DNA from 3 places in the Sphingomonas sp. NPDC019816 genome. Region 3 is predicted to be linked to each of the others. Evidence: predicted binding sites of a transcription regulator. Region 3 holds the regulator's gene; each other region holds the start of a gene.
The links. Region 3 encodes LexA, which represses DNA repair genes until DNA is damaged. Its sites were predicted from a motif close to GTTCCNCNCTTGTTCT; they were not measured.

Region 1 (9,946 bases), on a different contig from region 3:
CCGACATGATCGGCGACAAGGTGCAGCTGGTCGGCGACGATCTGTTCGTCACCAACCCCAAGCGTTTGAAGCAGGGCATCGACGGCGGCTATGCCAACTCGCTGCTGGTGAAGGTCAACCAGATCGGCACGCTGACCGAGACGCTGGAGGCCGTGTCGCTGGCGCAGCGTTCGCGCTATACCGCCGTCATGTCCCACCGCTCGGGCGAGACAGAGGACGCGACGATCGCCGATCTGGCGGTCGCCACCAACTGCGGCCAGATCAAGACGGGCAGCCTCGCACGGTCGGACCGGCTCGCCAAGTACAACCAGCTGATCCGCATCGAAGAGGAACTGGGTGACTCGGCGCGCTATGCGGGCCGCGATATTCTCATCGGCGCTTGAAATCGAAGGGCGTCGGTACGAGAATGGGTTCCGTGACCAGAAAACCGTCGCCTTTCATTCGCACCATGCGGCGGGCCGCGTTGCCCGCCCTTGGCCTGACGATTGTCGCATTCTTCGGCGCCTATGCGGTGCTGGGGCGCAATGGCCTGCTGGCCTATGGCGAATATCAGCGCCAGCTCGTGAAGCGTGAGCAGGAATATGCCCAGCTCGACAAACGGCGGACGGTGTTGAAGAACCGGGTCGGGTTGCTCGACCCGGATCACGCCAACCCGGACATGGTCGACGAGATGGTTCGCAAGGAGCTGAACGTCGCGCACCCGGACGAGGTTATCGTCCCGCTCAAGTGACGGGCGGAAGATTCGAAAAAGGGGCGGCTTTCCAAAAGGATCGCCGCCCCTTTTCCGTCAATGGCCCAGGAAGGTCAGGATGTCGCGGGTCAACCGGTCCCCGTGCGTGACGTTCAAACCGTGCGGCGCGCCGTCATATTCGACCAACTGCGATTGGGCGATGCCCGCCGCTGCCGCGCGTCCAGCGGCGTCGATCGGCACCGTCTGATCGCCCGTGCCGTGAATGACCAGCGTCGGCACACGGAATGCCGCGAGGTCGGGACGGAAGTCGGTTTGGCTGAACGCTTCCGCGCAGGCCAGGGTCGGCTTCAGGCCGGCCTGCATGGCGACGCTCGTCGCCCAGTCGAGCATCTCGTCGCTGACCGGGCTGGAGATATAGCCGACGCCGAAGAACTGCTTGAAGAAGGTATGGCGCAGGAAATGCGCGCGATCGTCCTTCAGCCCCTGCGTGATCTGATCGAAGACAGACTGCTCGGTACCATCGGGATTGTCCGGGGTCTTGGCCATATAGGGGACGACCGACGCGATCAGCCCGGCGGCGATCACGCCCTTGCCGTCATGCCGGCTCATATAGCGGGCGACCTCGCCGCCACCCATGGAAAAGCCGAACACAGCTGCGTCCTGCGCGCCCGTCGCCTCCAGCACATCGGCCAGATCGTCGGTGAGCGTGTCATAATCGTATCCCGACCAGGGTTGACCCGAACGACCGAAGCCGCGCCGGTCATAGGCGATGGCCCGAAATCCGGCCTCGGCCAGCGCCATCATCTGCGCGTCCCACATATCCGCCGACAGCGGCCAGCCATGCAGCAACACGACGGGGCGGCCTTCGCCCCAATCCTTGACATAGATATCCGTACCGTCGCGGGTCTTGAGATAAGGCATGGTATTTCCTGACATATCGGGAAAGGGAAAGCCTGAACGGGCACGACGATGGGCCGTTCCGTTCCCGCCATGCCTGCACTGGGCGCTTGCGACACACCATAACGTCAACAGGGCTGACATGGTGCATTGCCAGCGGCGCGTGATGAAGTCACATTCGCGCCATTCACGATCCAAGGAGCTTCGATACATGCGGGGATGGCGGTTGATGTTGGCGGGGTCGATGCTCGCCAGCCAGCTCATGACGGGAACGGCAATGGCCCAGGTGAATGCAGTGACGGAGAACGACCCTTATATCTGGCTGGAGGACAAGGACGGTGCCAAGGCGCTCGCCTGGGTCGAGGCGGAGAATGCCAAGACGCTGCCCCGCCTGCAGAACGACCCCCGCTACCAAACCTTCTACCAGGAGGCGCTCGCCATCGCCTCGGCCAAGGATCGCATCCCAATGCCCGGCCAGCTTTACGGGCGGATCGTCAACTTCTGGCGCGACGCCGATCATCCGCAGGGCATCTGGCGCTGGACGAGCGAGGCCGATTACGCCTCGGCCAATCCGCGCTGGACGACGCTGCTCGACCTGGACGCGTTGAGCAAGGCCGAGGGCAAGAAGTGGGTGTGGAAGGGATTGAGCTGCCTCGCCCCCGAAGACCGGCTCTGCCTGATCGCGCTGTCCGAGGGCGGCGAGGACGCGATCGAGTATCGCGAATTCGACATGGAGACGGGGGCGTTCGTCCCCAACGGCTTCCGCCTGTCGACGTCCAAGCAGGGCGCGGCCTGGCTGGACAAGGACACGCTGCTCGTCAGCCGCGACTGGGGGGAGGGTACGCTGACCAAGTCCAGCTATCCCTTCGTCGTGAAGATGGTGAAGCGTGGCCAGCCGCTGTCGCAGGCGACCGAGGTGTTCCGGGGCGCGCCGACCGATGAACTCGGCACTTATGCCAGCGTCCTGACCGACGCGAAGGGGAACCGCGCGGTCGTGATCGAACGACGCCAGACCTTCTTCGGTGGCGACAAGCTGTTCTGGACGCCGTCTGGCGGCGCCAAGCCGATCGCCATGCCGGCGCGCGCATTCCCGTCGGGCATGATTGATGGCCGGGTCGTCTTCCAGACCAGCGATGCCTGGGGCCAGCTTCCGGCCGGATCGGTCGTCTGGGCGCCGCTGTCCGAGCTGGAAGCCGGCCGGATCACGCCGCGCCCGCTGTTCACACCGACCGATCGGCAGGCGGTCGAGGGCGTATCGACGACCAAGGACCGGGTGGTCGTGACCTATATCGACAACGTCCGCGGCCGGGCGAGCGTCTTCGCACCGAGTGCGAACGGCTGGACCGCGACCGCCATACAGGTGCCGGACAATATGGCTGTCGACGTAGTCAGCACCAGCGACCGTTCGAACACCGTCTATCTCTCGACCGCCGGCTTCACGACCCCGACCGTGCTGTCGCGGTTCGACGCGGCGCGGCCGGGTACGCCGCAGGTGCTGAAGACGCTGCCCGCCCGCTTCGACTCGGCCGGCACCACCGTCCATCAATATCAGGCGACATCGACCGACGGCACGAAGATTCCCTATTTCGTCGTGCTTCCAAAGGGCGCGAAGCTGGACGGCACCACGCCGACGCTGATGACCGCCTATGGCGGGTTCGAGATCGCGCGCCTGCCGACCTATCTAGGCTCGACCGGCAAGATCTGGACCGAGCGGGGCGGGGCGTTCGTCCTCGCCAATATCCGTGGCGGCGGTGAGTTCGGACCGAAATGGCATGACGCGGGCCGCAAGACCAAGCGTCAGATCATCTATGACGACTTCGCTTCGGTCGCCAAGGACCTGTTCACCCGCAAGATCACCAATCCGCAGAAGCTGGGCATATATGGCGGATCGAACGGCGGCCTGCTGATGGGCGTCGAACTGACCCAGCATCCCGAGCTATGGAAGGCGGTGACGATCCAAGTGCCGCTGCTCGACATGGTCCGGTATCAGAAGATAGCGGCGGGTGATTCGTGGAAGGACGAATATGGCTCGGTCGATGTGCCCGAGGAGGCGGCGTTCCTGCGCAGGATTTCGCCCTATGCGAACATCCGCAAGGGCGTGGCCTATCCTGAGCCTTACATCTGGACCACGACCAAGGACGACCGCGTCGGGCCGCAGCATGCGCGCAAATTCGCCGCCCGTCTGTCGGAATATGGCATCCCGTATCTGTTCTATGAGGATATGGCGGGCGGCCATTCGGGCGATGCCGACATCGCGCAGGGCGCCCGACTGAGCGCGCAGCAAATGGTCTATTTCGCCCAGAAGCTGATGGACGCACCCAAGCGTTGAGCCGCGTCACCGGGTGCGGCGGGGCCGCATCCGGCATTTTCCATGGGGTACCGGGACATTATTGCTCTTGCTGCGTTGCGGCAGGATGGGCAAATGCAAGGCATGACCGATATGTCGACGACCGAGCGCCGACCGGCTGAGCCGGCGGCGGGCGCGCCCGCCATCATTTTCGAGGCCATCGTGAAGATGCAGGCGGTGTCCGCCATGTACAATCGCGGTGAAGTGGTACTGGCGCCCCATGTCATCTACACGCGCCATGACGAACTCTATGTCGACGCCACCACCGTCGAGCGCGACGGCAAACCGCCGCGCGAGGAGAAGATGGGGACGTTCAAGCTGGCGGGCCTGGGCGCGCTGCGCCTGACGCCGCGTCGCTTCGCCATCAGCGCGTTGTTCGAGCGCGACGCCGACAAATACCGCAACGCCGCGCTGATGATGGTCGAACCCGTCTGACGCCCGACCTGCGGGCCGTCAGACGGTCAGGTACGATCAGCGGCACCGCACCTGGTTCTGCTCGATCGAACGCCCGGCCAGCGCGCCGCCCGCCGCACCCAGCAGCGTTGCGATCGTGCTGCTGCGCCCACCGACCAGGTTGCCTAACACGCCGCCCGCCGCCCCGCCGATGATGAGACCGGTCGTCCCATCGGGGCGGCGGCAATAATAGCGGCCATCGGTCCCCGCATAGACCCGGTCCTGTGGCTGAAGCACCCGCTCCCGATATTGCGCGCCGTCGCGATAGTCGCCGGCAGGATCGTAGAAGGGCTGGTCATCGGCACGGTAACCGGCGGCCGGCACCGGGGGTGCCGCGCGATACCCACCGGGACCGGTGCCGACCGGGGGAGGGGGCGGCGCGGGGCGATAACCATCGTCATAGGCCGGGCCGCTTTCCGAGTAACTACCGCTCCGTTCCGCCTGATACCGATCCACCTCGTGCCGGTAGATCTGATATTCCCGGTCGAACCGCGCCTGCGCCGCACGGAAGCGCGCATCGTCGGCGGCGGATTGTGCGGTGGCCGGCATGGCCGTGACAGCGGCGACACCGGCAAGCGCCAAGATGTGCAGACGAAAGCCCATCGATCCCATCCCTCTCAAGACCCGACAATCGGGTAGGGCGACTCGATACGGCCGTCAGGCGATATGGTTCCTGAACGCGGCGGCGGCGATCGGTCGCCTCAACCCTTGGTGACGAAACTGTCCATTACCCGCTTGCGCCCCGCCTGCTCGAAATCGATCTCCAGCTTGTTGCCCTCGATCATCGCGATCTCACCATAGCCGAATTTCTGGTGAAACACGCGGTTCCCGACGCTCAGGTCGTCGCGCCCCTTCTGACCAAGGCCCACCGATGGCGAGCGTGACTCGACGATGCGGGCAGGCTTTGCGGACAGTCCACCCTGACCGGACGCCGCGCGCTGCCAGCCCGGTCCGCGCCCCGTGCCGCGCGCGACATTGGCGAAGGGGTCGGCATGTTCGGACCAGTTCGCGCGCCACAGACTCTCGCCACCGGTCATGCTCGTCTCGCTGTCGATATGCTCGGGGGGCAGTTCGCCGACGAAACGGCTAGGCAGGCTGGAGGTCCATTGGCCGTAGATGCGGCGATTGGCGGCGTGGAGGATGATCGCCTTGCGCCGCGCGCGCGTGATCGCGACGTAAGCGAGGCGCCGTTCCTCCTCCAAGCTGCGCGTCCCCCCCTCGTCGATCGCGCGTTGCGAGGGGAAAAGTCCCTCCTCCCATCCCGCCAGGAAGACGGTATCGAACTCCAGCCCCTTGGCGGCATGGATCGTCATGATCGTCACCTCGGGCTCGCGCTGGTCGCCATCACGGTCCATCACCAGCGAGACATGTTCCAGGAACGCGCCGAGCGACTCGTAATCCTCCATGGCACGGACGAGTTCGGACAGGTTTTCCAGCCGCCCCGCCGCCTCGGCCGACTTCTCGTTCTGATACATGGCGGTATAGCCGCTCTCGTCGAGCAACTGGCGCGCCAGTTCGGCATGCGGCAGGTCCCGCGCCATGTCGCGCCAGCGCGCAATGTCACCGATCAGATTGCCCAGGCTGCGCCGCGCCTGCGGCGTCAGCTCGTCGGTATCCAGGATACGCGCCGACGCGATGGTCAGCGGCAGGTCCTCGGCACGGGCGAGCTGATGGATCTTGGCGAGCGCCTTGTCGCCCAGGCCGCGCTTGGGGACATTGACGATCCGCTCGAACGCCAGATCGTCAGCGGGCTGGTTGACCACGCGGAGATAGGCGAGCGCATCGCGGATCTCGGCGCGTTCGTAGAAGCGGAAGCCGCCAACGATGCGATAGGGCAGGCCGATCGCGATGAAGCGATCCTCGAACTCCCGCGTCTGATGCGAGGCGCGGACGAGAATGGCGATGTCGCCATAGGAGGTGCCCGAACGCCGTGCGCCCTCTATCTCCTCGCCGACTCGCCGCGCCTCCTCCGGGCCGTCCCAGACGCCCAGAACCCGGACCTTTTCGCCGACGTCCAGCTCGGTCCACAGCGTCTTGCCCAGCCGCCCGCCATTATTGGCGATGACACCCGATGCCGCCCCCAGAATATGGGGTGTGGAGCGGTAATTCTGCTCCAATCGAATGATCTTGGCGCCGGGAAAGTCACGCTCGAACCGAAGGATATTTTCCACCTGCGCGCCGCGCCAGGAATAGATGGACTGATCGTCATCGCCGACGCAAGCGATGTTCTTGCGCGCCTGGGCCAAGAGGCGGAGCCAGAGATACTGAACGCTGTTCGTGTCCTGATACTCGTCGACCATGATGTATCGGAAGCGCTGCTGATAATGCTCCAGCACGTCGCGGTGCGTCTTGAGGATGGTCAGCATGTGGAGCAGCAGGTCGCCGAAGTCGCAGGCGTTCACGCTGCGCAACCGATCCTGATATTGACGATACAGCTCCGCGCCCTGCCCATTGGCATAGCGTTCAGCCTCGCCGGCGTCGATGTCCGCCGGGACCAGCCCCTTGTTCTTCCATTCGTCGATCAGCCCGCCAAGCGCGCGCGCGGGAAAGCGCTTCTCGTCGATATCAGCCGCGACAATCAGCTGCTTGAGCAACCGCAGCTGGTCGTCGGTATCGAGGATGGTGAAATTGGATTGCAGGCCGACCAGCTCGGCATGACGGCGCAGCATCTTGGCACCGATCGCGTGGAACGTGCCCAGCCAAGGCATCCCCTCGACCGCATCGCCCACCAGCCGGCCGACCCGCTCGCGCATCTCGCGCGCCGCCTTGTTGGTGAAGGTCACCGACAGGATCTCGGACGGCCAGGCCTTGCGGGTATAGAGCAGATGTGCCAGCCGCGCCGTCAGTGCCGCCGTCTTGCCTGTCCCCGCGCCGGCCAGCACCAGCACCGGCCCATCGGTCGTCAACACCGCCTCGCGCTGCGCGGGGTTCAACGTGCGCAGATAGGGATAATCGGCCGGATTGGCGGGCGCATCGGGGGTCATGGCGGTCATCGCGAACAGTTAGGGAACGTTTGAGCGCGGGGCAACCATTGGCTGTCGCCTCGGACGATGCGGCGGTGCCCAACACGCCGTCATGGCATTGTTACGCTGCCGTCGCGAAATTGACTTGGGACGGAGCTAGGGACGCCGGGTGCCGACGAGCGGCGGGGCGCGACAGGGCGCCCACGCGGCCGTGACGGGCATGATCCGTTGCAGGAGCATTTCCGATGACCAAGTTCATGTCCGCCGCATTCGCGGCGTCTCTTCTCGTGTCCGCCGTCTCCGTCCAGGCCGAAATGCGCGAGACGGTCCGGGTGACCGTTCGCCATCATGACCTCGATCTCCACCGCGCCGATCACCGCGCGATGCTGGGCGCGCGTATCCGCCGCGCCGCCGCCATCGCCTGTGGCCCGTTGACCCAGGATGTGCGGGGCAATGCCGATGTGTCGCGTTGCCGTGCCGAGATGCGCGCCAATGGCGCGGTGCAGATCGCGGCCCTCTCTGACGCACCGGTCGCCCTTGCCAGCGCACGCTGAAGGCGGCGTATGACTTGGGACGGCGGTGCCACCATGCTGCGGTACCGCTGTCCCATTCTGGTCCGTGATGTTGCGTCCTACCGGGCGCCCCGTCATGAAAATGTCACCCCCCGGGCGCATCAAGAATCATCATGACATCCTATGCGCTCGCCGGCGGGCAATCCGAATCCCGCGTTCGTGGACCGAAGCTCGATGCGGGTCTTCATCCGTCCGGGCGATGGATTTTCGCGGCTCTGCTCGTCGGGGGACTGGCCTATGCCGGCTATAGCGTGGCGGCCGATACGGCGAGTGTCGGAGAACCGATGGCGGTCGGCGTCTTCGTCTTTCTCGGCCTCGCGCTGCTGATCGCGCTCGGCTTCGAATTCGTAAACGGCTTCCACGACACGGCCAATGCGGTGGCGACCGTCATCTACACCCACTCGCTGCCCGCACCGGTGGCGGTCGTCTGGTCGGGCGTCTTCAATTTCCTGGGCGTCGTCACCTCGACCGGCGCGGTGGCCTATTCGATCATCACGCTGTTGCCAATCGACCTGATGCTGCATGTCGGGTCGGCGGGCGGCTTCGCGATGATCTTCGCCTTACTGCTCGCTGCCATACTCTGGAACCTGGCGACGTGGGCGGTGGGCCTGCCCAATTCGTCCAGCCATGCGCTGATCGGATCGATCCTGGGGGTCGGCCTGGCCAATCAGTGGCTGTCGACCGTTCCGGGTGCCTCGGGCGTCGACATGGCGCAGGTGCGCAAGGTGCTGTCGGCCCTGCTGTTCAGCCCTGTCGTGGGCTTTGTCGGCGCGCTGCTGCTCCTGCTCGTCATGAAGCGCTTCCTGAAGGACGAACGGCTGTATCGCGAACCCGAGGGGAACGCGCCGCCGCCGCGTGGCATCCGGGCGCTGTTGATCTTCACCTGCACGGCGGTCAGCTTCGCGCATGGCGGAAATGACGGACAGAAGGGCATGGGCCTCATCATGCTCATCCTCATCGGCTGCGCGCCGACCGCCTATGCGCTCAACCGTACCCTGCCCGAGAGCGCGATGCCGGCCTTCGTGCAGAGCGCGCAGGCCGCCTCCACGGCCTATGCCGCGCATGGTACGGGCGCGACCTTGCCCACTGGACGCGCCCGCGATGTGGTGACACAGGCCGTCCGCCAGAAGACGATCGACACGCCCCAGGTTTACGAGGGCCTGTCGGTGCTGTCGCGCGACATCGCCGAACGGATCGACAATTACGGCACATTCAGCCGGGTGCCGGCTGCGGTCGTGCCCAACCTGCGCAACGACATGTACCTCGTGCTCGATACCACGCGCATGGTGGTCAAGAGCGACGGCGCAAAGCGTCGCTTCACGGCGGCCGAGATCGACTCGCTCGGCGGCTATGCCGATGCGCTGGAGCGGGGCACGCGGTACATCCCCCTGTGGGTGAAGGTGACGGTCGCGCTGGCGCTCGGCCTGGGAACCATGGTCGGCTGGCGGCGGATCGTGGTGACGGTGGGCGAACGGATCGGCAAGACGCATCTGACCTATGGCATGGGGGCTTCGGCCGAGCTGATGGCCGCCTCGACGATCCTGCTGGCCGAGCAATTCGGTGCGCCGGTATCGACCACCCATATCCTGTCGTCGGGCGTCGCCGGTGCGTCGGTGGCCAACGGCGCGGGTCTTCAGAAACGGACCATCCGCAATATGGCGCTGGCCTGGGTTCTGACACTTCCCATCGCGATGCTCCTGTCCGGCTTCCTCTACTGGGTGCTGCTGGGGTTGACGCGCATGGCAGCGGGCTGATTTCGCCCGGCGGTCGCAAGGATAGGGGTTTACGACGGCGGCGCGGTTCTGCACCAGCATCGGCATGACCCATGCCGCCGCGCCGTCGCACCGCCACATCCTGCTCGCCAGCCTGACCGGTACGGCGGTCGAGTTCTACGACTTCTATATCTACGCGACGGCCGCCGCCTTGGTGTTCGGGCCGCTGTTCTTCCCCGCCTCCTCGGCGACGGCGCAGCTTTTGCTATCCTATGCCAGTTTCGGGCTGGCCTTCATCGCGCGGCCGGTCG
Region 2 (9,946 bases), on a different contig from region 3:
CGTGCCTTCGCCCTCGCTCTTTAGCGTAAAGCGATTGATGTCGCCCCCGATCCAGGCCTCGCCATCCCAGCGATAGCCGTCGCCACCCTTGCGAGCCTGATATTCGGCGAGATTGAAGAGGATCTGATAGACGGTCATTCCGCCATGCTCGCGGCGTAGATCGTTCTCGCGCGAGCTGGCCATGGCGTCCGCGCCCCAGAAACGATCGGCGAGGTGGTCCCCGGCCGGAGCGGGAGCGGGCTTGTTGCCGGGGGGAAGGTCGGTTCCGACCTTGGCAGCGGGCTGATCGCCGGGCATCGCCATGCCCGGCATCGTGCTCATGTCGTGGCCGGCATGCGGGTCCTGCCCCGCACCTGTCGATGCTGCCATGCCCGGCATAGCAGACATATCGTGACCGGCGTGCGGGTTCTGGGTGGGCGCAGCCTGCTGCTGACCGCTCATATCCATTCCCTGCATCCCGCTCATGTCATGCCCGGCATGAGGGTCGGCAGCCTGCGTCTTCGCCGGTTGCGCGCGCCGCGGCGCGGTGCATCGGACGGGAGCCTTACGCTTAGTCGCGGACTTGGCCGCGGCTTTCGCCTTCGGCTTGGCGGCCGGCTTTGCCGGCATCGTCATGCCCGGCATGTTGTGCATGGAATGGTCCATGGTCTGCCCGAATGCGGGTGTCGCAAGGCCGAGCGGCGCCATACCGGCGAGGAGGAGCGACCGGATCACGCCGCGGCCTCCCCGGCCTTGCGGACCTGGACAACGCGCATCATGCCCGCGTGCATGTGGTAGAGCATGTGGCAGTGGAAGGCCCAGTCGCCTTCCTCGCCGGTCACGTCCCAGCTCACCGTGCCTCCCGGCTGCACCAGCACCGTATGCTTTCGGGGGGCGTAGGCGCCCTTGCCGGTCACCAGGTCGAAGAAGTGGCCGTGGATGTGGATCGGATGTCCCATCATCGTGTCGTTGATGAGCGTCACCCGTACCCGCTCGCCGTGAAGCAGCGTGATCGGGTCGGGGTTCTCCGACAGCTTCTCGCCGTCGAAGCCCCACATATAGCGCTCCATGTTGCCGGTGAGGTGGAGCTTGATCTCCCGCTCCGGTGCGCGTGTGTCCGGGTTGCGGTCGAGCGCCATCAGGTCGCGATAGGTGAGAACGCGATGCCCGACATTCTCCAGCCCCTGCCCGGGATCGCCGGTCCGATCGACCGGCATCGGCGAGATGGTCTGCACGCCCGGTCCCTTTTTAACCTCGGGGGCATTGCTGAAATCGCGCATGGAATGGCTCATGCCGCCCATGTCCATCCCGCCCATCTGATCGCCGTTCATCGCCGGCATCGTGCCGGAGCCATGGTCCATACCGGCCATGGCGCCGCCCTGAGCCTGGCCGTGGTCCATGCCTGCCATGCCGCCTGCCGCGGTGCCGGCCGCGCCGTGGTTCATTTGGGAATGATCCATACCCGGCATTGCGCCGGTGCCCGCGCCATGCCCCATCGCAGCATGGTCCATGCCGGACATCGAACCCGCAGCGCCGCCCATGGCGCCATGATTCATGCCGCCGTGGTCCATCGTGCCATGATCCATGCCGCCCATGCCCATGTCCTTCATGGTCGCGAGCGGGCGCTTGCGGAGCGGGGGCACCTCGGCCGCCATGCCCTCGCGCGGAGCGAGCGTCGCGCGGGCCATGCCGGAGCGATCGATGCTCTCACCGACCAGCGTATAGGCGCGCAGGTCGGGCGGGGTGACGATCGCGTCATAGGTCTCGGCCGGGCCGAACTGGAACTCGTCGATCTCGACCGGGCGCACGTTCAAGCCGTCGGCCGCGACGATCGTCATCGGCAGGCCCGGAATGCGGACGTTGAAGGTGGTCATCGACGAGGCGTTGATGAAGCGCAGCCGCACCCGCTCGCCGGGGCGGAATAGCGCGGTCCAATTGTCCTTGGGGCCGTAGCCGTTGACCAGGTAGGTGTAGACCGAGCCCGTGACGTCGGCGACGTCGGCGGGGTCCATCCGCATCTTGCCCCACTCCAACCGCTCTTTCAGCGACTGATCCTTGCCGGCGAGAAGCCCGGCCAGGGTCTGGCGCTGGCGGTTGAAGTAGCCCGACTCCTTCTTCAACCGATCGAAGAGGTAGTGCGGGTGGTGGAAGCTGTGGTCGGACAGCACGATCACGTGCTCCCGGTCGAACTTCACCGGATCGGGATTCTTCGGATCGATCAGGATCGGGCCGTAGTGTCCCTCCTGCTCCTGAAGCCCGGAATGGCTGTGATACCAGTAGGTCCCGCTCTGGATGATCGGGAACTCGTAGGTGAAGGTCGAGCGCGCCGGAATGCCGGGGAAGGCGATCCCCGGCACCCCGTCCATCTGAAAGGGCAGCAGCAGCCCATGCCAGTGGATCGAGGTTTCCTCGTCGAGCTCGTTGACGACGTGGAGGCGGACGTTCTGTCCCTCGCGCAAGCGGATGAGCGGCGCGGGCACGGTGCCGTTGATGCCGATGGCGTGGCTCTGCCGCCCGTCGATCATCATCATCTGATGCGCGACCTTGAGCGTGATGTCCTCGCCCGACACCGTGGGCAACGGCTTGGCGATGCCGGCGGAGACGGGCTGTGCCCATGCCGGCATATAGGCCGACAAGGCGAGGCCGCCTCCTGCCAGACTGGCACCGCGCAGCACCTGGCGGCGGTCGAGAACGCGCGACATGCAAGCTCCTAAGAATGGGGCCGTGAAAGGGCCGTCGCTTCTTCTACGCGGCCGATCCGTCCAGCCCTCAGCGGTTCCCGAGTTTTTCGAGCAGCCGCGCCCGCGCGCGATACAGGCGGGTTTCGACCGCCTTCTGGCTGATCCCCAGCACCTCGGCCGTCTCGGCCTGGCTCAGGCCTTCGATCGTCCGAAGTACCAAAGGCTCCTTCAGGTTCGCGGGCAAGGTCGAGATGGCGCGGGTCACACGATCGAGTTCCTGCCGATCGCCGGCTGCGTCGTCGATCGGCACCTGTTCGTCGACGATGCTCTGGACCTGTTCGTCGTTCGGCAGCGCGAACGACAGAAACCGGCGCACGGCACGCTTACGCGCCCAATCGCGGCATTTGTTGACGGCGATGGTCGTTAGCCACGCCTGCATCGATCGGTTGGGGTCGTAGCGCGACAAGGCCTGATGCGCGGCCACAAACGCTTCCTGCGTCACGTCCAGCGCTTCGTCGGCATCGCCGAGGAAGGCGCGCGAAAGCCGGAACATCGGCTGCCGATAGCGTCGCACGATCTCGGCGAAAGCGGCTTGTCGGCCGGCGATGCTGAGCGTCGCCAGTTCGCCATCCGACAGCGCGGTCCAATCGAGGCTCACCCCTGGCCGTCGGTGAGCGCCTTCACCACCGCGTCATCGAATTGAGAGGTCTGATCGGGCCGGAGAAGCTGACGCATGGCGAAGATGTGCGCCAGCGTCGCCTTCTGCAGCTCGCCCATCGCGGCATGGCTCTGGTCGACCGCAGCGGCCACCCGCGGACCATTGCCGTGCTCGGCCTCGATCGCCTCGGCAAGGCGGGCATTGGCGGCACGCATCTCCAGCTCGAGGGCGCGGCGTTGCACCGCGAACCGGTCTTCGAGCACCTTCAATCGGGCCTGCTGGTCGCCATCGAGCGCGAGCTTGTGGTGCAGCACCTCGTGGAGCGCCGCACCGGGTTGCTTGGGCTGCGGCAGCAGCGCGCGCCCGATAAAGACACCACCAATCGCTGCCAGGAAGGCGAGCAAGGCGCACAGGACAACCCGCTTGGTCGAGGTCATGGCTCGCCGATCAGCAACGCGGAAGGAGCGAGGGGGGAGGCTCCGCCGAGCGGCGCGAGCGAGACAGCAGGGCTTGCCGTCGCGGGCAGCTCGGCACCGACGATCCCGATACCGAGCGCCGCGGCGGTTATCACACCGATCCCGAGCCCGGCCCCGCGCACGGCGGGGCGGCTGCCGATCCGTGCGAGGATCTGGTCCTCGATACCCTCCAACGCGGCCGGGGCGGGTGCGCCCGCTAGTCGCGCCAATGCTCTGTCTAGATCGTCCATGCTTTCCACTCCGCCCCTCTATCACCGGATACGCATCGCTGCCCATCATCCCTCAACAGCTGGTGAGGGGTCGGGCAGCGCGCCGCGTAGAAGGGTGCACGAACCTCGTCGGAGTACCTCATGCGTAGTCTCGCCCTTCCTGCCGCCCTCGCTCTCCTGAGCCTCGCCAGTGCGGCGCAGGCTCACCCGAAGCTCGTTGTGGCCTCACCCGCGCCCAACGCGACCGTTGCCAAGCCCGCGCGTGTCGCTTTGCAGTTCAGCGAGAAGCTGATGCCGAAATTCTCTGGCGCGGACCTGATGATGACGGGCCATGGCGGCGCCACGCACCCGCCGATGAAGGTTGCAGCCACCACCCAGGTTGCACCCGACGGTCGAACGCTGGTCGTGGTGCCCAAGTCGCCGCTCGGTGCGGGCCGCTACAGCGTCGCATGGCACGTCGTCTCGGCCGACACGCATCGGGTGTCCGGCAACTTCGCCTTCGCGGTGAAGTGAGGTGGACGCCGACTGGCCGCTGATCGGGGTCCGCTTCGCGCTTTATGCGACGTTGAGCGGGCTGTTCGGCCTGTCGGCGTTCAGCCTCTACGGGCTCAAGGCCGGGGAGCGCGCAGACGCACTCGCCTTGCGCCCCTGGCTGGTGGGGACCGGGCTGCTCGGCCTTCTGTTTTCCGGCATCGCGCTCGTCCTCCTCGCAGCGGCGATGGCAGGTGCGCCGGCGTGGCCGATCGATTGGGAAGCGATCGGGATGCTGCTTACCGGGTCCGCGACGGGCACGGCGTGGGAAGCGCGCATGGTCGCGCTGATCGTTGCCGTGATCGCCGCGCTGATCGCGGCGGGACGTACCGCGCCGCTCGGCCTGGTGGTGCTCGCGGCGGGCATTGCGCTCGCGACGCTCGCTTGGACGGGCCATGGCGCGATGGATGAGGGCGCGACGGGCTGGGTCCATCTATTGGCCGATATTCTGCACCTGTTGGCGGCCGGCGCCTGGGTCGGTGCACTGCTCGGGTTGACGCTGCTCGTGGTGCGGCCGGCAGCTCGCGTCGACGTCGCGCATCTCAGACTGACCCACCGGGCGCTGCACGGCTTCGGTATGGTCGGCACGATCGTTGTCGGCACGATCGTTGTGACGGGTCTGGTGAATGGCTGGCTGCTGGTCGGTGCCAGCAATCTGCCAAGACTTCCCACCTCCCTGTACGGCCAGCTCCTCCTCGCCAAGCTGGCGCTGTTCGGCGCGATGCTGGGGCTGGCCTCCCTCAATCGCTTTCGGCTGACGCCGGCGTTCGAGCGCTCAGTTGCCGCGCGCGATCATCGGGCTGCGCTCGGTGCTCTGCGGCGCAGCCTCGCGATCGAGGCGAGCTGTGCCGTCACGATCCTGGCGCTGGTTGCTTGGCTGGGGATGCTCGAGCCTCCCGCAACGGCGATGTAAGGAGCGGGCGGCCGATCGCCGCCCGCCCATCGCCGATCAGGCGGCCATCTTCTCGCATGCGTCGGCGCAGCGCTCGCACGCGGCGACACAGTCTTCCATGCCGTCGAGACCCCGGCAGCTCTCCGCGCAAGCTCGGCAGATCCGGGCGCAGATGCCGCAAACGAGCTTATGCTGGTCGGACCCGCGCGCCATAAAATCGAGCGAGGTGGCGCAAATCTGCGCGCAATCGAGCATGATCTTGATGTGGTCGGGCGCGGCGTGGGCCCCGCCCACCTCGAGGCAGTGTTGGGTGGTCATCGACAGGCAGGTGACATGGCAGTGGTGGCAGGCGTCCATGCAAGCCTGCATCTCGGCGCTCATATGATCGTGCATCGGTGATCTCCGCGTGAGCCCCCGCTCAAGGGGGAATACGCGCCTCGTCGCCTCGGCCCTCACCGGGAGTCCGATCGACCGATGCGCCGAACGGCGCATGTAACCCGTTCACTTTTCGTTCCTTCACGCGTTACAAGGGCGCGAAGGGAATCATATGCTGCCACTGATGCAGCCGGTCCCGCTCGCCGACGTGCCGCAGGGAACCGTTCTCCGCATCGTCGGCGCAGCAGGAGCCGGCTTTCCGAGCCCCGCCCAGGATTGGGAAGATGACGGGATAAGCCTGATCGAACTGCTCCGGCTCGATCGGGCGGCCAGTTTCGTGTTCCGGATCAGCGGCAGCAGCATGATCGAGGCCGGCATCCACGACAACGACGTGGTGGTCGTCGACCGCGATACCCGCCCCGTCGAGGGCCATATCGTGATCGCGATCGTCGATGGTGGCTTTGTCTGCCGCCAGCTCGTCCGGCGCTCCGGGGCCATGTTCCTGGAGGCGCGCAATAGCCGGCAATGCTATGAGGCGACCTCGGCCGAGGGTGTCGAAATCTGGGGTGTGGTGCGGACCGGCGTCCGCGACTACCGGCGCTAGCCGGTGTCGTGGGCAATCGTCGACGTCGCGAACTTCTACGTCAGCGCGGAGCGGCTGTTCGACCCCTCGCTGCGCGGCGTGCCGGTCATCGTGCTGTCCAACAACGACGGGTGCGCCGTTGCGCGGAGCGAGGAAGCCAAGGCGCTGCACGTCCGAATGGGCGAGCCCGTTTTCAAAATCCGGGATCGGATCAAGCGTCACGGCATCCAGCTGCGATCCAGCAATTATGAGCTGTATGCAGACCTCAACCGCCGCTTCAACGCGGTCATCGCCGATCATTCCGACCTGGTGGAGATCTACTCGATCGACGAGAGCTTCTTCCGCTTGCCGGCACTGGCGAACGGGCTCGGCGATGTGGGAACGGCCCATCGGGTTCGCGAGGACATCGCCCGATCGGTCGGCCTGCCGACGAGGATCGGGCTCGGCCCGACCCGCACGCTGTCCAAGGTGGCAAACGCCCTCGCCAAGGCGACCGAGAAGGTCTGGGGCGGCGTGGTCGACTTGCACGACCTCGAACTGCGCCGGCGGCTGTTCGAGCATTGGCCGGTGGGTGAGGTGTGGGGGATCGGGAGCGCACTCGAAGCGCGGCTTCGCCCCCTCGGCGTGAAAACCACGGCGGACCTGGCGGCGCTGCCGCCCGCGGTCGCGCGCGATATCGGAACGGTGGTGCTCGAACGCCTCGTGCGCGAACTGGGCGGGATCGAATGCGACGACTTCAAGGTTGCCCCCGAACCGCTCAAGGCGACGGCGGTTACGCGGCAGTTCGGGGAGCCTGTAACCGCGCTGCCCGAACTGCGCGAAGCCATGGCGCGACGCGCGGCGCGTGCGGCGGAGAAAATCCGTGCGCAAGGGTTGGCGGCGAGCCGCCTGATCGCCTTCGCGCATGGCTCCCGATACAAGCCGAACCCGCCCTCCGCGTCGCGATCGGCACGCCTGTCGCCTCCGACCAACGACCCCCGTGTTATCGTCGGCATCGCGGGAAAGATGATGGAGACGATGTTCCAGCCCGGCGGGGTTTACACCAAGTGCGGCGTCCTGCTCGAAGACCTGTCCCCGGAAGGGCAGGGGCAAGCGGACCTGTTCGCGACGGCTGACCCCAAGGCACCCGGGCTTCTCGCCGCAATGGACGGGTTGAACGCCCGTTACGGTCGCAACACAGTCATCCTTGCGGCGCAGGGCTGTGGGGGGCGATCGTTCGACACCAAGCGGTCGCAGAAGAGCCCGGCCTGGACGACGCGCATCGGGGAGATCCCGGTAGCTCGCTAGTCGGCGCGGACCGGATCGGTATATCGGGACGCCATGTGTAATCGCGCCCGCATGTCGAATGAGCCCGAAACCCTATGGGGATCGGCCGCGAAGCTGTTTAGCGAGCGGCCCCGCGACAACCGGTTTGACCCGCGCGAGCTGCGCCCCAAGAGCCGCAACTATGTCATCCGCGAACAGGGCGGGGAGCGAGCCTGGGACGTGATGACCTGGGACGTGCTCGGCGGGAAGGCGGCGTGGCCGATGACCAACGTGCGCCAGCTCGGCCTCCCGCAATGGCGCAGGCTGGCAGAGAAGCCGGAGAACCGCTGTCTGGTGCCGTTGACCGAGTTCTGCGAGTTCACGCCCGACAAGCATGATCTGGGTGACGGCAAACCACCGCTGAAGGGGGAGATGTGGTTCGGCGTGACCGATCAGCCTGTGTTCGCGGTCGCCGGTTTCTGGCAGCGTACCGAGGGCGGCAACGGCTTCACGATGGTGACGTGCAACCCCAATTCGCTGGTGGCGCCGATCCACCCCAAGGCGATGATCACGATCCTTGAGCCGAGCGACATCGATACGTGGCTGCGCGGCTCCTATGACGAAATCGTTGGCCTGCAAAAACCCTACGATCCCGACCGGATGACGGTGCGCGGACCGGTGTTCCCGACCCGTCGTAACGAACGCTAACCGCTCGCGTTAGGGGCGAAAGCTTCCAGGATACGGCAGTCAGCCATCGTACCGCCGGCGCAGCTCGCGATCGCGCTGGCCAGTTCGCGACGGAGTGCGGTCAGGTCCGCGATCTTGCGGTCGATCTCTTCCAGGTGATGCGTGGCGAGCTTGTCTACGGTGCCGCAATCACGATCGCGCTGCGCGGCCAGGTTCAACAGCGCTCGCACCTCGTCTAGTGAGAAGCCAAGATCGCGCGTGCGGCGGATGAAGCGCAGTCGCTCCAGATCCTCCGGACGGTAAGAGCGGTAGTTTCCATCCGTCCGCGCAGGGGGAGCGATGAGTCCAGCACGCTCGTAATAGCGGACGGTCTCCACCTTCGTGCCCGTTGCGGCCGCGAGCTTGCCGATCGTCAGTGCATTCATCTCTTGACCCTGTACCAACTACAGGGTCCATATAGGCCGTCGCATCGAATACTCGAAGGGCGACGACGCATGGCTTGCAGCGATTGCTGCTCAGTTCCGGATCGCAGTGCGATCAACGATCCCGCGTATCGTCGCGCCCTCTGGATCGTCGTTCTACTCAACCTGGGTTTCGGCCTCATCGAGATCGTCGGCGGGTTTGTCGCCGACAGCCAAGCGCTCAAGGCCGATGCCCTCGACTTCATCGGTGATGGGACGATCTCGCTCTTCGGCCTGATCGCACTAGGGTGGACCGCGCAGGCCCGGTCGAGGATCGCGCTAGCACAGGGACTCTTTCTCGGCGCGCTCGGCTTAGGAGTGATCGGGTTCGCCGCTTGGCGCGCGCTCAACGCAGTGGCGCCAGAGGCCGAGCTGATGGGCGGGATCGGGGTGGTTGCCCTGATCGTCAATGTCAGTGCAGCGCTGGTTCTCTCTCGCTTCCGTGAAGGCGATGCCAATGTTCGGGCAATCTGGCTGTTCAGCCGCAACGATGCGGTCGCGAACATCGCGGTGATCGCGGCGGCCGCTTTGGTCGCGTGGACGGGGCAGGCGTGGCCCGACCTCGCCGTTGCCGGCGTTATCGCACTGCTGTTTCTACACTCGGCCTGGGAAATCACGCGCGGTGCCCTCGCCGAGATGGGTGAAAAAGGGTGACGGCGCTCGATCGGACCTCCGAGATCGCACGGGCACGCCGCAAGAGTGGATCTCGACGGCCGCGTCACCTCGGCACCGGAAAGGTGGGGCGGAAGGGCTGGCTTCGCGCGATGCTGCCCTTCGTCGCATGTCTGATGCTGGTGCTCGTCGGCTGGACCGGCACGGCGAACGCCGGCGGGAACGGCACGTGCATCGATGTCCCGCAGACCGAGATGGCGATGCATGTCGCGGTAGACTGCGATCAGGTCCCCGCCGACGCGGACAAGAATTTCCCGCATCATCACGCCGCCTGCCACGGTCACTGTGTGGCGACGCCGGGCGAGAGCCGCGTGGCCATCGCGCTGCCTCCAAGACCGGTCGGATTTACGCATGAAACGGCGCCGCTCTGGTTGTCGCACCAGGGCGATGCGGCGCTGCGACCACCACAGGCCTGACGCGCGGGCGCTCAGGCGCCCTGACCCCCGTTCGTCAGGAGCATTTGGAATGAAACGCGTGATGGCGGCCGTCCTGGCCGC
Region 3 (9,946 bases):
CGGACGACGAAGGGCTGGCCTTCGGGTGCGGTCGCGGGATCGGCGTCGCGCCACGGCGAGCGGATGCGCAAGGGCTGCTTGGCGGCCTGCGCAGCCTCGCGCTGGGCGGTGATCTCGTCCTGCGTCATATAGCAGCGATAGGCGTGGCCGCGCGCCATCATCTCGTGCGCGACCTCGGCATGGCGATCGGCGCGCGCGAACTGGAACACCGCCTCGCCGTCCCAGTCGAGGCCCAACCAGCGCATGCCGTCCAGGATCGCGTCGATCGCCGGTTGGGTCGAGCGGACCCGGTCGGTATCCTCGATACGCAGCAGGAACTTGCCGCCATGGTGACGGGCGAACAGCCAGTTGAACAGCGCGGTGCGCGCGCCGCCGATATGGAGGAAGCCGGTCGGCGAGGGCGCGAAACGGGTCACGACCCCTTTGGCGGCGATATCATCTGTTGCGCTCAACCGAGCATACTCCCAATCATGAAATCCGATGGCCCATTCAGCCGCCGCAGCCCCTAGCATCAAGCGCCCGCGCCGCCAAATGCCATGGTCGGGCGGCATGTCCCTGTACTGGCGGACCGGGCGCGACCGCGCGGAGCGATGGGCCGAGGCGGAGCGAACGCAGATACCGCTCTGGACCCCGGTCGGACTGGGGCTTGGCATCGCCGCATGGTTCATGCTGCCCGATGCGCGCGCCTGGACGGCGTTCCTGTGTCTGTCGGCCGCGATGGCGGTGACCGCCGCGACTGTGACGGACGGCGGCCGCTTGGCCCGGATGGTCGGGGGACTGGCGTTGCTGCTGATGGCCGGGCTGTCGCTGGCCTGGCTGCGCGCCGAATCGGTCGCGTTGCCCGTTCTGGTGCGGCCGGTGGTGGCGGACGTGGCCGGGCGGGTCGAAGGGGTGGATCGGCTGGCCGCGCGGCGGATGGTGCGGGTGAGGCTTCGCCCGCTGGCGGCGCGCGACGGACGGGGGCGGGCGGTCGTGCTGCCGCCGCGTATTCGGATATCGCTGGCGGATACCGACGTTCCCGGCGGGTTGGGTCCGGGGGCCCTCATCCGTTTGCGCGCGCGGTTGATGCCGCCGGCGGGCCCGATCGCGCCCGGTGGCTATGACTTCGCGCGCGCCGCCTGGTTCCAGGGGATCGGCGCGACCGGGCGGGGCTTCGCACCCGTCACGGTACTGCGCGCGGCGGACCGGAGCGACGGCCTGCGCCAGCGTCTGTCGCGCCGGATCAGCGAGCGGGTGGGCGGTGGCGCAGGCGGGATCGCCGCCGCGCTCGCCACCGGCGATGTCGGCGCGATCGGGCAGGCGGATGCGGAGGCGATGCGCCGCGCCGGGCTCGCCCACCTGCTATCGGTCAGCGGACTGCACATCACGGCGGTGGTCGGCATCGTGATGACGATGACCATTCGGCTGCTGGCGCTGTGGCCGTGGCTGGCGCTGCGGGCGCGATTGCCGCTTGTCGGTGCGCTGGCCGGGGCGCTGGCGGCGCTGGGTTATACCGTGTTGACCGGGGCGGAGGTGCCCACCATCCGCTCCTGCGTCGCCGCGATGCTGGTGTTGGTGGCGCTGGCCATGGGGCGACAGGCGGTGACCTTGCGACTGGTCGCGGCGGGCGCCGTGCTTGTCCTCCTGTTCCGACCAGAGGCGCTGATGGGCGCGAGCTTCCAGCTGTCCTTCGCCGCGATCACCGCGATCATCGCCCTGCACGAGCATCCCGCAATGCGGCGCTGGTTCGGGCCGCATCCCGACTGGCGCTGGTCGGCCCTGCGGAGCGGCGGTGGGCTGTTGGTGACGGGGTTGGTCGTCGAGGCCGCGCTGATGCCGATCGCCATCCATCATTTCCACAAGGCGGGGCTGTACGGGGCCTTCGTCAATATCGTCGCGATCCCCTGGACGACCTTCGTCGCGATGCCGATCGAGATCCTGGCGCTCTTGCTGGAGCCGTTGGGGCTGGCGGGGCCGTTCTGGCGGTTGCTCGGTTGGGCGTTGGGCCTGCTGCTCTCCTTGGCGCATCATGTCGCGGGATTGCCGGGTTCGGCGATGGCGGTGCCGGTGTCGTCCGATCGGGCGTTCGGATTGGCCATTGCCGGGGGGCTGTGGCTGGCCCTGTGGCGGACGCGGGGGCGATGGCTGGGGGTGCCGCTCATCCTGCTGGGCGTGGGCGGCATGCTCGTCGCCCGCGCGCCGGACATGATCGTCACCGGTGACGGGCGTCATGCCGCGATCCGAACCGATGCGGGGATGGCGCTGCTGCGCGAGCGCGCGGGCGACTATATGCGGACCACGCTCGCGGAGATGAGCGGATTGCAAGCCGATCTGGCGGCGCTATCCGATCAGCCCGTGGCCCGGTGCGGGGCGGACGTTTGCCTCACGCGTATGACCATGGGTGGGCGATCATGGCGGATCGCCGCGACCCGCAGCGGCTATACGGTGCCTTGGCGCAGCTTGGTTGCGCTGTGTGGCACGGTCGACGTCATGATCGCCGATCGGCGCCTGCCCGACGCCTGCCAGCCCTATTGGCTGAAACTCGACGCCGCGACCTTACGCAAGACGGGTGGGGTAAGTGTGTGGTTCGATCCGGCGCGCGTCGAGACGGTCAACAGCCCGGGTGACGGACATCCGTGGCGGCGCCCTTCGGCCGAAGGGCGACCTTCAAGGTGAGGTTCGGCAATTTAAGCCGCCTGTGCAAGCCGTCCTGAGGGCATCCACCGCTTGAGGCACCGACCGGTCGACGATCCCGTCGCGCAGCGAAGACATTCTCCGGTTTCGCTTTCGGCCCGTCATCTCCTCTGGGAGAAAATCATGGCAAAACCGCCACGCCAGCCCGGCGGGGGCCGGGATCTGTTAGGGAAACGTCGGTAGCTTAGAGGAGGATGACATGAAACGAACCCACCCCTCCTCTTCAGGGGAGGGGCCGGGGGTGGGGCGCTTCCACGTGCCGAGCCGTTCGCGGCGATGCCCCACCCCAACCCCTCCCCTGAAGGGGAGGGGCTCGTATTGATTGAAAGCTATGTCATCGCGGTCTAGTGGACGAGCCGAACAGCTGGACCCCGGCCTTTGCCGGAGCGGTTCGGACGAACGTCGCGGACCGCTTCCAACGCAATGCGAGGTAGGGAGAATATGGGGCCAGCGAACTTCCCGTCAAAGACCGCGAAGTCCGATGGAAAGCAGTCCTTCGAACGATCCACCAACTAGCGGCTAGGCCATTCCGACCCCACGCTACGCGCTGCCGGAACAAGTCTGGCTACGGCTCCATGGCAACGGTGCACCAGACACGCTGCCATCGACGCCGCTCACTCGTAGCGGCGTAAAATACCGGACAGCTTGCCCTGCACCCGAACCTGCGCCGGGGCATAGCGTTGCGGATCATAAGCACGGTTGGCGGGATCGAGCCGGACCATCGAGCCTTCGCGCCGGAAATATTTCAGCGTCGCCTCGGCATCGTCGATCAGCGCCACGACGATCTGGCCGTCGCGGGCCACGTCGGTGCGGCGGATCAGCGCATAGTCGCCGTCCAGGATGCCGGCCTCGACCATCGAGTCGCCCGACACCTCCAAGGCATAATGCTCACCCGAGCCGAGCAGCGCGGCGGGCACTGCCAGCGTCGAACTGCCCTCGAACGCCTCGATCGGTACACCGGCGGCGATCCGGCCATGGAGCGGGATCTCCACCACGTCATTGGCGGGCTCCGCGACGCTACGTCCCGCAGGCGCGCGGACATTCGTATCGACCGGCGCCGGCGCCATGGACTTTTCGGGACGGTCGGGCATCCGCAGCACTTCCAGCGCCCGCGCGCGGTTGGGCAGGCGGCGGATGAAATTGCGTTCCTCCAGCGCGGAGATCAGGCGGTGGACACCCGACTTGGACTTGAGGTCCAGCGCCTCCTTCATCTCCTCGAAGGAGGGCGAAACGCCCGCTTCCTTCAATCGGTCATTGATGAAGCAGACAAGCTCATGCTGCTTTGCGGTGAGCATCGCGATCCTCCGTCCAGAACAGACGTGGAACCTATATGGAACGTTTTGGCTTGCGTCAAGCGAGCATCAGGATTTCCGCCGAGTCGCCCGCGTTGGCTGGCGGCGCATGCGGTGGACGGATGACGAGGCACGTCGAACGGGCAAGCGTCAGCAGCATCGAGCTGTCCTGAATGGCGGCGGCATGGACGCGCCCGTCAATCATCGCGGCGCGCAGATAGTCGATGCGCGGCCCATTGGCGGCCAAATCCTCGCCTAGTACGGCGGGGATGGGCGCGGGAAAAGGATCGGCCGCGCCGGCCAGATGCGCGATCAGCGGTTTGACGAACAGGATGGCGGTGACGAAGGCGGACACCGGATTGCCGGGCAACCCCAGCACCACCGCGCGACCCAGCCGGCCCGCCATCATCGGCTTGCCCGGCCGAAGCGCGATCCGCCAGAAATCAATGCTGCCCCCCGCCGCCTTGAGCGCGGGCTGGACCAGATCGTGATCGCCCACCGAGGCGCCACCCGTGGTAACCAGCAGATCGGCATCTACACCAGCAAAGGCTTCGCGCAGCCGATCGAGATTGTCGGGCAGTATCCCCAGGTCGATGATGTCGACCGGCAAGTCGGCCAGCATCGCCGCCAGCATCGCGCCATTGGATTCGGGCAGGGCGGCGAGATCGCCCGCCCCCGGCGCGACAAGTTCGTCGCCCGTGGCGGCGATGGCGACGCGAACGCGCGGGCGAACGGGCAGGGTGGCATGGCCGCCCGTTGCCGCCACCGCGATCCGTGCCGGGGTCAGCCGCTCGCCAGCCTTGATCAGCCGGTCGCTGGTGGTGAAGTCCAGCCCCTTGCGGCGGACATTACGCGCTTGATGCGCCGGTCCTTCGCCGGCCAGGATCAATCGGTCACCGTCGCGCGCGGCCTCTTCCTGCACCAGCACCGTGTCCGTGCCCTCGGGAAGCGCGGCGCCGGTGAAGATGCGGGTCGCCTGCCCCGAGCTGACATGGCCCTGGAAGGGGCGCCCCGCCGCGCTTTCGCCGATCACCGTCCAGGGGCCGGGCATATCGGCGAAGCGGATCGCATAACCGTCCATCGCCGACAGGTCGCTCGCCGGCTGGGTCCGGCGGGCGGGCACATCCTCGGCGGCCCAGCGACCGGCGGCCTCGCGCAACGGGACATGGGTGACGGGGCGATCGGTCGTCAGCGCGATCAGGCGCTGCTGGGCTTTGGCGACGGGTAAGAGAATGGCGGTCACTCCTGTTGACGCGAAGGACGCACCCGACGCGCCTGAAGTTCCGGGGCTCAGGCGTGCCAGTCGCCCGATTTACCGCCCGTCTTCGACAACAGGCGAATATCGCCTATCGTCATGCGCTTATCCAGCGCCTTCGCCATGTCGTAAACGGTCAGGAGCGTGGCCGACACGGCGGTCAGCGCCTCCATCTCGACGCCCGTCTGCCCGGCGGTCGCAGCGGTCGCCGTGACGGTCACGCCGGTGTCGTCGAGCGCGAGATCGATCTCGACCTTGCTCAGCGGCAGCGGGTGGCACAGCGGGATCAGGTCGCTGGTCTTCTTGGCCGCCATGATCCCCGCCACCCGCGCGACGGCCAGCACATCGCCTTTCTGGACGCTGCCGGCAGCGATCGCAGCGGCGGCGTCAGGGGTCATCGTGATCCGCCCCCGCGCGACCGCCTGACGCTGGGTAACGGTCTTGGCCCCGACATCGACCATGCGGGCCGAACCCTCGTTGTCGAGATGGGTAAGGCCCGTCATCCGACCAGCGCGCGGGTGGCCGCCTCGACGTCATGCTGCCGCATCAGTGCCTCGCCGATCAAGAAGCAGCGAATGCCATGCTCGGCCATCGCATCGAGATCGGCGCGGCTGGTCAGCCCGCTTTCGGCGACGAAGGTCGCACCGGCGGGGGCGTGCGCGATCAGATCATAGGTACGCTGAAAATCGACCGAGAAGTCCCTGAGATCACGGTTGTTCACCCCGATCAGCCGTGACTTGAGCCGTGTGGCGCGCTCCATCTCGGCGGCGTCGTGCACCTCGACCAGCGCGTCCATGCCACAGTCGATGGCGGCTGCCTCGATCTCCTGCATCTGCGAATCGTCGAGCGCGGCGACGATGATCAGGATCGCGTCGGCGCCCAGCGCCCGCGATTCATGCACCTGCCACGGATCGACCATGAAGTCCTTGCGCAGCACCGGGATCGACACGGCGGCGCGGGCCTGTTCCAGATAGGCGTCGGCCCCCTGGAACCAGCGCTCGTCGGTCAGCACAGACAGACAGGCGGCGCCGCCCGCCTCATAGGCGCGAGCATGGGCGGGGGGATCGAAATCGGCGCGGATCAGCCCCTTGGACGGGCTGGCCTTCTTGACCTCGGCGATCAGCGCATGGCCGGTCTTGGCCTCGAGCGCGGCACGAAAGCCACGCGGCTTCGATACGTTCGCGATCCGGGCATCGAGATCGGCGTGCGACATGGTCGCCTTGCGCGCGGCGACATCGGCGCGCTTGGTTTCCAGGATGCGGTCGAGCATCGTCATCGGTAGGCAATCCATCGATCGAGAAGTGCTGCGGCCCCGCCACTGTCGATCGCGCGGGCGGCGGCCACGGCCCCCTGGGCCAGATCGGCGCTATGCCCGGCGACCAGCAGCGCGGCTGCGGCATTGAGGAGAACCGCGTCGCGATAGGCGCCCGGCTCTCCGGCGAGCAGACGGCGAAGCGCCTCGGCATTGTGCCGCGCGTCGCCGCCGCGAATGGCGGTGATGGGATGACGGGGCAGCCCGGCATCCTCGGGCGTGATCGTGCGGGGCGCGTCGACCTGGCCGACCGATACGGTGATGCTGGGACCGGCACCGGACAGTTCGTCCAGCCCTTCCTCGCCCGAGACGACCAAGGCCGCCTCTGCCCCCAACTGCTCCAGCGCCTCGGCATAGACGGTCGCATAATCGGGGCGGGCGATACCGATCAGCTGCCGCCCGACATGCGCCGGATTGGCGAGCGGCCCCATCAGGTTGAAGATGGTGCGCCGCGCGATCCGTTTCCGAATGGGGGTGATCCGCGCCATGGCGGGATGGTGGTTGGCGGCGAAAAGAAAGGCGATGCCGATATCCGTCAGGCTGGCCTGTGCCATCTCGCCGGCGCGCTGCATGTCGAGGCCCAGCACCTCCAGCGTGTCGGCGGCCCCCGCCTTGGACGAAGCGGCGCGATTGCCATGCTTGGCGACCGGCACGCCCAGGCTGGCGACGACCAGCGATACGGCGGTCGAGACGTTGAGCGTATGATGCCCGTCGCCACCCGTGCCGCAGACGTCGATGGTGCCGGCGGGCGCTTCGATGGGGATCAGCCGCTGGCGCATGGCGCGTGCGGCCTCGGCGATCTCGATCGAGGTTTCGCCGCGTTCGGTCAGGCCGATCAGGAAGGCGGCGATGGCCTCGTCATCAGCGCGCCCGTCGAGAATGTCGGAAAAGGCCGCCGCCGCGCTTTCGCGCGACAACGGGCTGATCGTATCGGGCAGGAGCGCGATGGTCGTCACGCGGCGTGTCCGACCGGGGGGCGCAGCCGTTCGGGCAGGTCATGCGCCACGCCCGCCTCGCGCAGGAAATTGGCGAGCATCGCATGGCCATATTCGGTGGCGATGCTTTCGGGGTGGAACTGCACGCCGTGGATCGGCAGCGTCTGGTGCCGGAAGCCCATCACCGTCCCGTCCTCGGCGCGCGCGTTGACGACCAGATCGTCCGGCACATCGTTGACGATCAGCGAGTGATAGCGCGTTGCGGTGAAGGGCGAGGGGAGGCCGCGGAACAGCCCGGTCCCGTCATGCAGCACCGGCGAGGTTTTGCCGTGCATCAGCCCGCCACGCTGGACCAGCCCGCCGAAATGCTGGCCGATCGCCTGATGGCCCAGGCACACGCCCAGCAGCGGCCGGCCGGCATCGGCGGCGGCGGCGACCAGGTCCAGGCTGACGCCGGCCTCGGTCGGCGTGCAGGGGCCGGGGGAAATGAGAAAAGCCTGCGCCCCCGACGAGAGCGCTTGCCCCGCCGAGATCGCATCGTTGCGCACCACCTCCACCTCGCTGCCCAATTCCTGAAGATAATGGACGAGGTTCCAGGTGAAGCTGTCGTAATTGTCGACGACCAGGATCATTCCCCCGCCATAAACGATCGCGCGGGCGGTGCAACGCCCCGCTTGACCCATGGGTCAGGTGGCGGGGCCACGGGTAGGCGGGCGGCCGTAATTCTGCCCGAATGCGGGCGTCTGGGCAGGTCATTCAGCATGGAGCCATGCGCCGTGTCTGACGTTAGGATGTCAAAGGAGTCCCGTTGCCATGGTTCGTGCCGCTCTGATCGCCGCCCTGCTCTTGTCCTCCGGGGGCGCCCTTGCCCAGGCGACGCCGCAGGATCAGCAGGCCGCGACCGGTCAACCGCCCAAGCGGGTGCGCAACGTCACGCTGACCGGTGACCAGAAGTGCCCGGAGAGCACCGCCGATGAAGTAGTGGTGTGCGGCCGCGACGACGAACCGTATCGCATCCCCAAGGCCCTGCGCGACGATCGCCCTATTCCCGCCCAGAACCAGAGCTGGGTCAACCGCGCGGCGACGATCGATCAGGTCGGACGTGTGGCGGGGGGCATCCCCGATACCTGCTCGCCGGTGGGCACGGGCGGCCAGAGCGGATGCAGCATGATGTGGAACCAGCAATATCAGGCCGAACGCCGCGCCCGCCGGGCGGAGGCGACGCCACCGGCGGCCGATGGAGAGTAAGCGGGGCGCTGAGAGTTTGCCAACCGAAACCCAGTAAGTCCGCCGTTCCCCCGCGAAAGCGGGGGCCCAGTGTCTTTGTCGGGTTATTGTGAAAGCGGGCCCGCTGATAATTGCGTCCTAAAAGAGAACTGGGCCCCCGCCTTCGCGGGGGAACAGTGCGGAATGGAAATTCTCGCAGCGGGCGATGCCGCCCCCCGAGCACACCCACCCCGTAGCTTACTGCCCGAAACCGCCTTCGCCCGCCCGTGCCACCGCGTCGCGCGCCGCCGCCAGCATCGCGCCCGCCTTGGCCTCGCATTCGCGCTGCTCATAGGCAGGGTCGCTGTCGGCGACGATACCGGCGCCCGCCTGGACATGGATGGTGCCGTCCTTGACCACGGCGGTCCTGAGCACGATGCACGAGTCCATCGAGCCGTCGGGCGAGAAATAGCCGACGCCGCCGGCATAGGCGCCGCGCCGCTCCGGTTCCAGCTCGGCGATGATCTGGCACGCGCGCACCTTGGGCGCGCCGCTGACCGTGCCGGCGGGGAAGCCAGCGAACAGCGCGTCGAGCGCGTCCTTGTCGTCCGCCAATCGACCGACGACGTTGGACACGATGTGCATCACATGGCTGTAGAACTCGACCGTGTAGCTGTCGGTGACCCGCACGCTCCCGGCTTGCGCCGCGCGACCGACATCGTTGCGGCCCAAGTCGAGCAGCATCAGATGCTCGGCGCGTTCCTTGGGGTCGGCGAGCAGGCCGTCGCGGTTCGCCATGTCCTCGGCGGCCGTCTTGCCCCGGGGACGGGTGCCGGCGATCGGGCGGATCGTTACCTCGCCATCGCGAACGCGCACCAGAATTTCGGGGCTGGACCCGATCAGTGCGAAGCCCGGCAGGTCGAGATGATAGAGGAAGGGCGACGGGTTGATCCGACGCAGGCTGCGATACAGCTCGAACGGCGGTAGCGCGAAGGGCGCGGAAAAACGCTGCGCCAGCACCACCTGAAAAATATCGCCCGCGACGATATAGTCCTTCGCGCGCGCCACCATCTCGCCATAGCGGCCGGCGGGCAGGGCGGGGGTATAAGCGGGCTCGTCCAGCTCGGCGCGAACCGGCGCGGGCAGAGGCGTCGAGGCCAGTCGTGCGGCGGTGGCGTCCAGCCGGTCCTGCGCCTCGGCAACCGCCCTCGCGGGATCGACGTCCGCACCCGGCCAGACGGGGGCGACCAGGTACAGCGCATCGGCCAGCCGG

Region 1: the regulator LexA is predicted to act here: its motif matches at 7,384-7,399, upstream of ACQKJZ_RS07550 (ATP-dependent helicase).
Region 2: the regulator LexA is predicted to act here: its motif matches at 5,926-5,941, upstream of ACQKJZ_RS03435 (LexA family protein).

What each region holds. Positions count from the first base shown of each region.
Region 1 covers NZ_JBNNOB010000035.1:9,325-19,270, reverse strand. The annotation lists gene eno (phosphopyruvate hydratase) at 1-383, shown strand, start outside; gene ACQKJZ_RS07575 (FtsB family cell division protein) at 449-730, shown strand; gene ACQKJZ_RS07570 (alpha/beta fold hydrolase) at 788-1,612, opposite strand; gene ACQKJZ_RS07565 (prolyl oligopeptidase family serine peptidase) at 1,800-3,917, shown strand; gene ACQKJZ_RS07560 (hypothetical protein) at 4,011-4,370, shown strand; gene ACQKJZ_RS07555 (glycine zipper 2TM domain-containing protein) at 4,407-4,991, opposite strand; gene ACQKJZ_RS07550 (ATP-dependent helicase) at 5,090-7,372, opposite strand; gene ACQKJZ_RS07545 (UrcA family protein) at 7,597-7,905, shown strand; gene ACQKJZ_RS07540 (inorganic phosphate transporter) at 8,037-9,677, shown strand; gene ACQKJZ_RS07535 (MFS transporter) at 9,742-9,946, shown strand, end outside.
Region 2 covers NZ_JBNNOB010000013.1:21,599-31,544, forward strand. The annotation lists gene ACQKJZ_RS03395 (copper resistance protein B) at 1-687, opposite strand, end outside; gene ACQKJZ_RS03400 (copper resistance system multicopper oxidase) at 711-2,681, opposite strand; gene ACQKJZ_RS03405 (RNA polymerase sigma factor) at 2,749-3,318, opposite strand; gene ACQKJZ_RS03410 (periplasmic heavy metal sensor) at 3,315-3,755, opposite strand; gene ACQKJZ_RS03415 (hypothetical protein) at 3,752-4,024, opposite strand; gene copC (copper homeostasis periplasmic binding protein CopC) at 4,145-4,516, shown strand; gene copD (copper homeostasis membrane protein CopD) at 4,518-5,447, shown strand; gene ACQKJZ_RS03430 (four-helix bundle copper-binding protein) at 5,484-5,819, opposite strand; gene ACQKJZ_RS03435 (LexA family protein) at 5,974-6,405, shown strand; gene ACQKJZ_RS03440 (Y-family DNA polymerase) at 6,409-7,671, shown strand; gene ACQKJZ_RS03445 (SOS response-associated peptidase family protein) at 7,705-8,337, shown strand; gene ACQKJZ_RS03450 (MerR family transcriptional regulator) at 8,334-8,741, opposite strand; gene ACQKJZ_RS03455 (cation transporter) at 8,811-9,431, shown strand; gene ACQKJZ_RS03460 (hypothetical protein) at 9,428-9,865, shown strand; gene ACQKJZ_RS03465 (TolC family protein) at 9,915-9,946, shown strand, end outside.
Region 3 covers NZ_JBNNOB010000014.1:17,429-27,374, forward strand. The annotation lists gene gltX (glutamate--tRNA ligase) at 1-416, opposite strand, end outside; gene ACQKJZ_RS03610 (ComEC/Rec2 family competence protein) at 550-2,655, shown strand; gene lexA (transcriptional repressor LexA) at 3,288-3,968, opposite strand; gene ACQKJZ_RS03620 (molybdopterin molybdotransferase MoeA) at 4,024-5,208, opposite strand; gene moaC (cyclic pyranopterin monophosphate synthase MoaC) at 5,256-5,723, opposite strand; gene trpC (indole-3-glycerol phosphate synthase TrpC) at 5,720-6,496, opposite strand; gene trpD (anthranilate phosphoribosyltransferase) at 6,493-7,488, opposite strand; gene ACQKJZ_RS03640 (anthranilate synthase component II) at 7,485-8,099, opposite strand; gene ACQKJZ_RS03645 (hypothetical protein) at 8,281-8,715, shown strand; gene trpE (anthranilate synthase component I) at 8,932-9,946, opposite strand, start outside.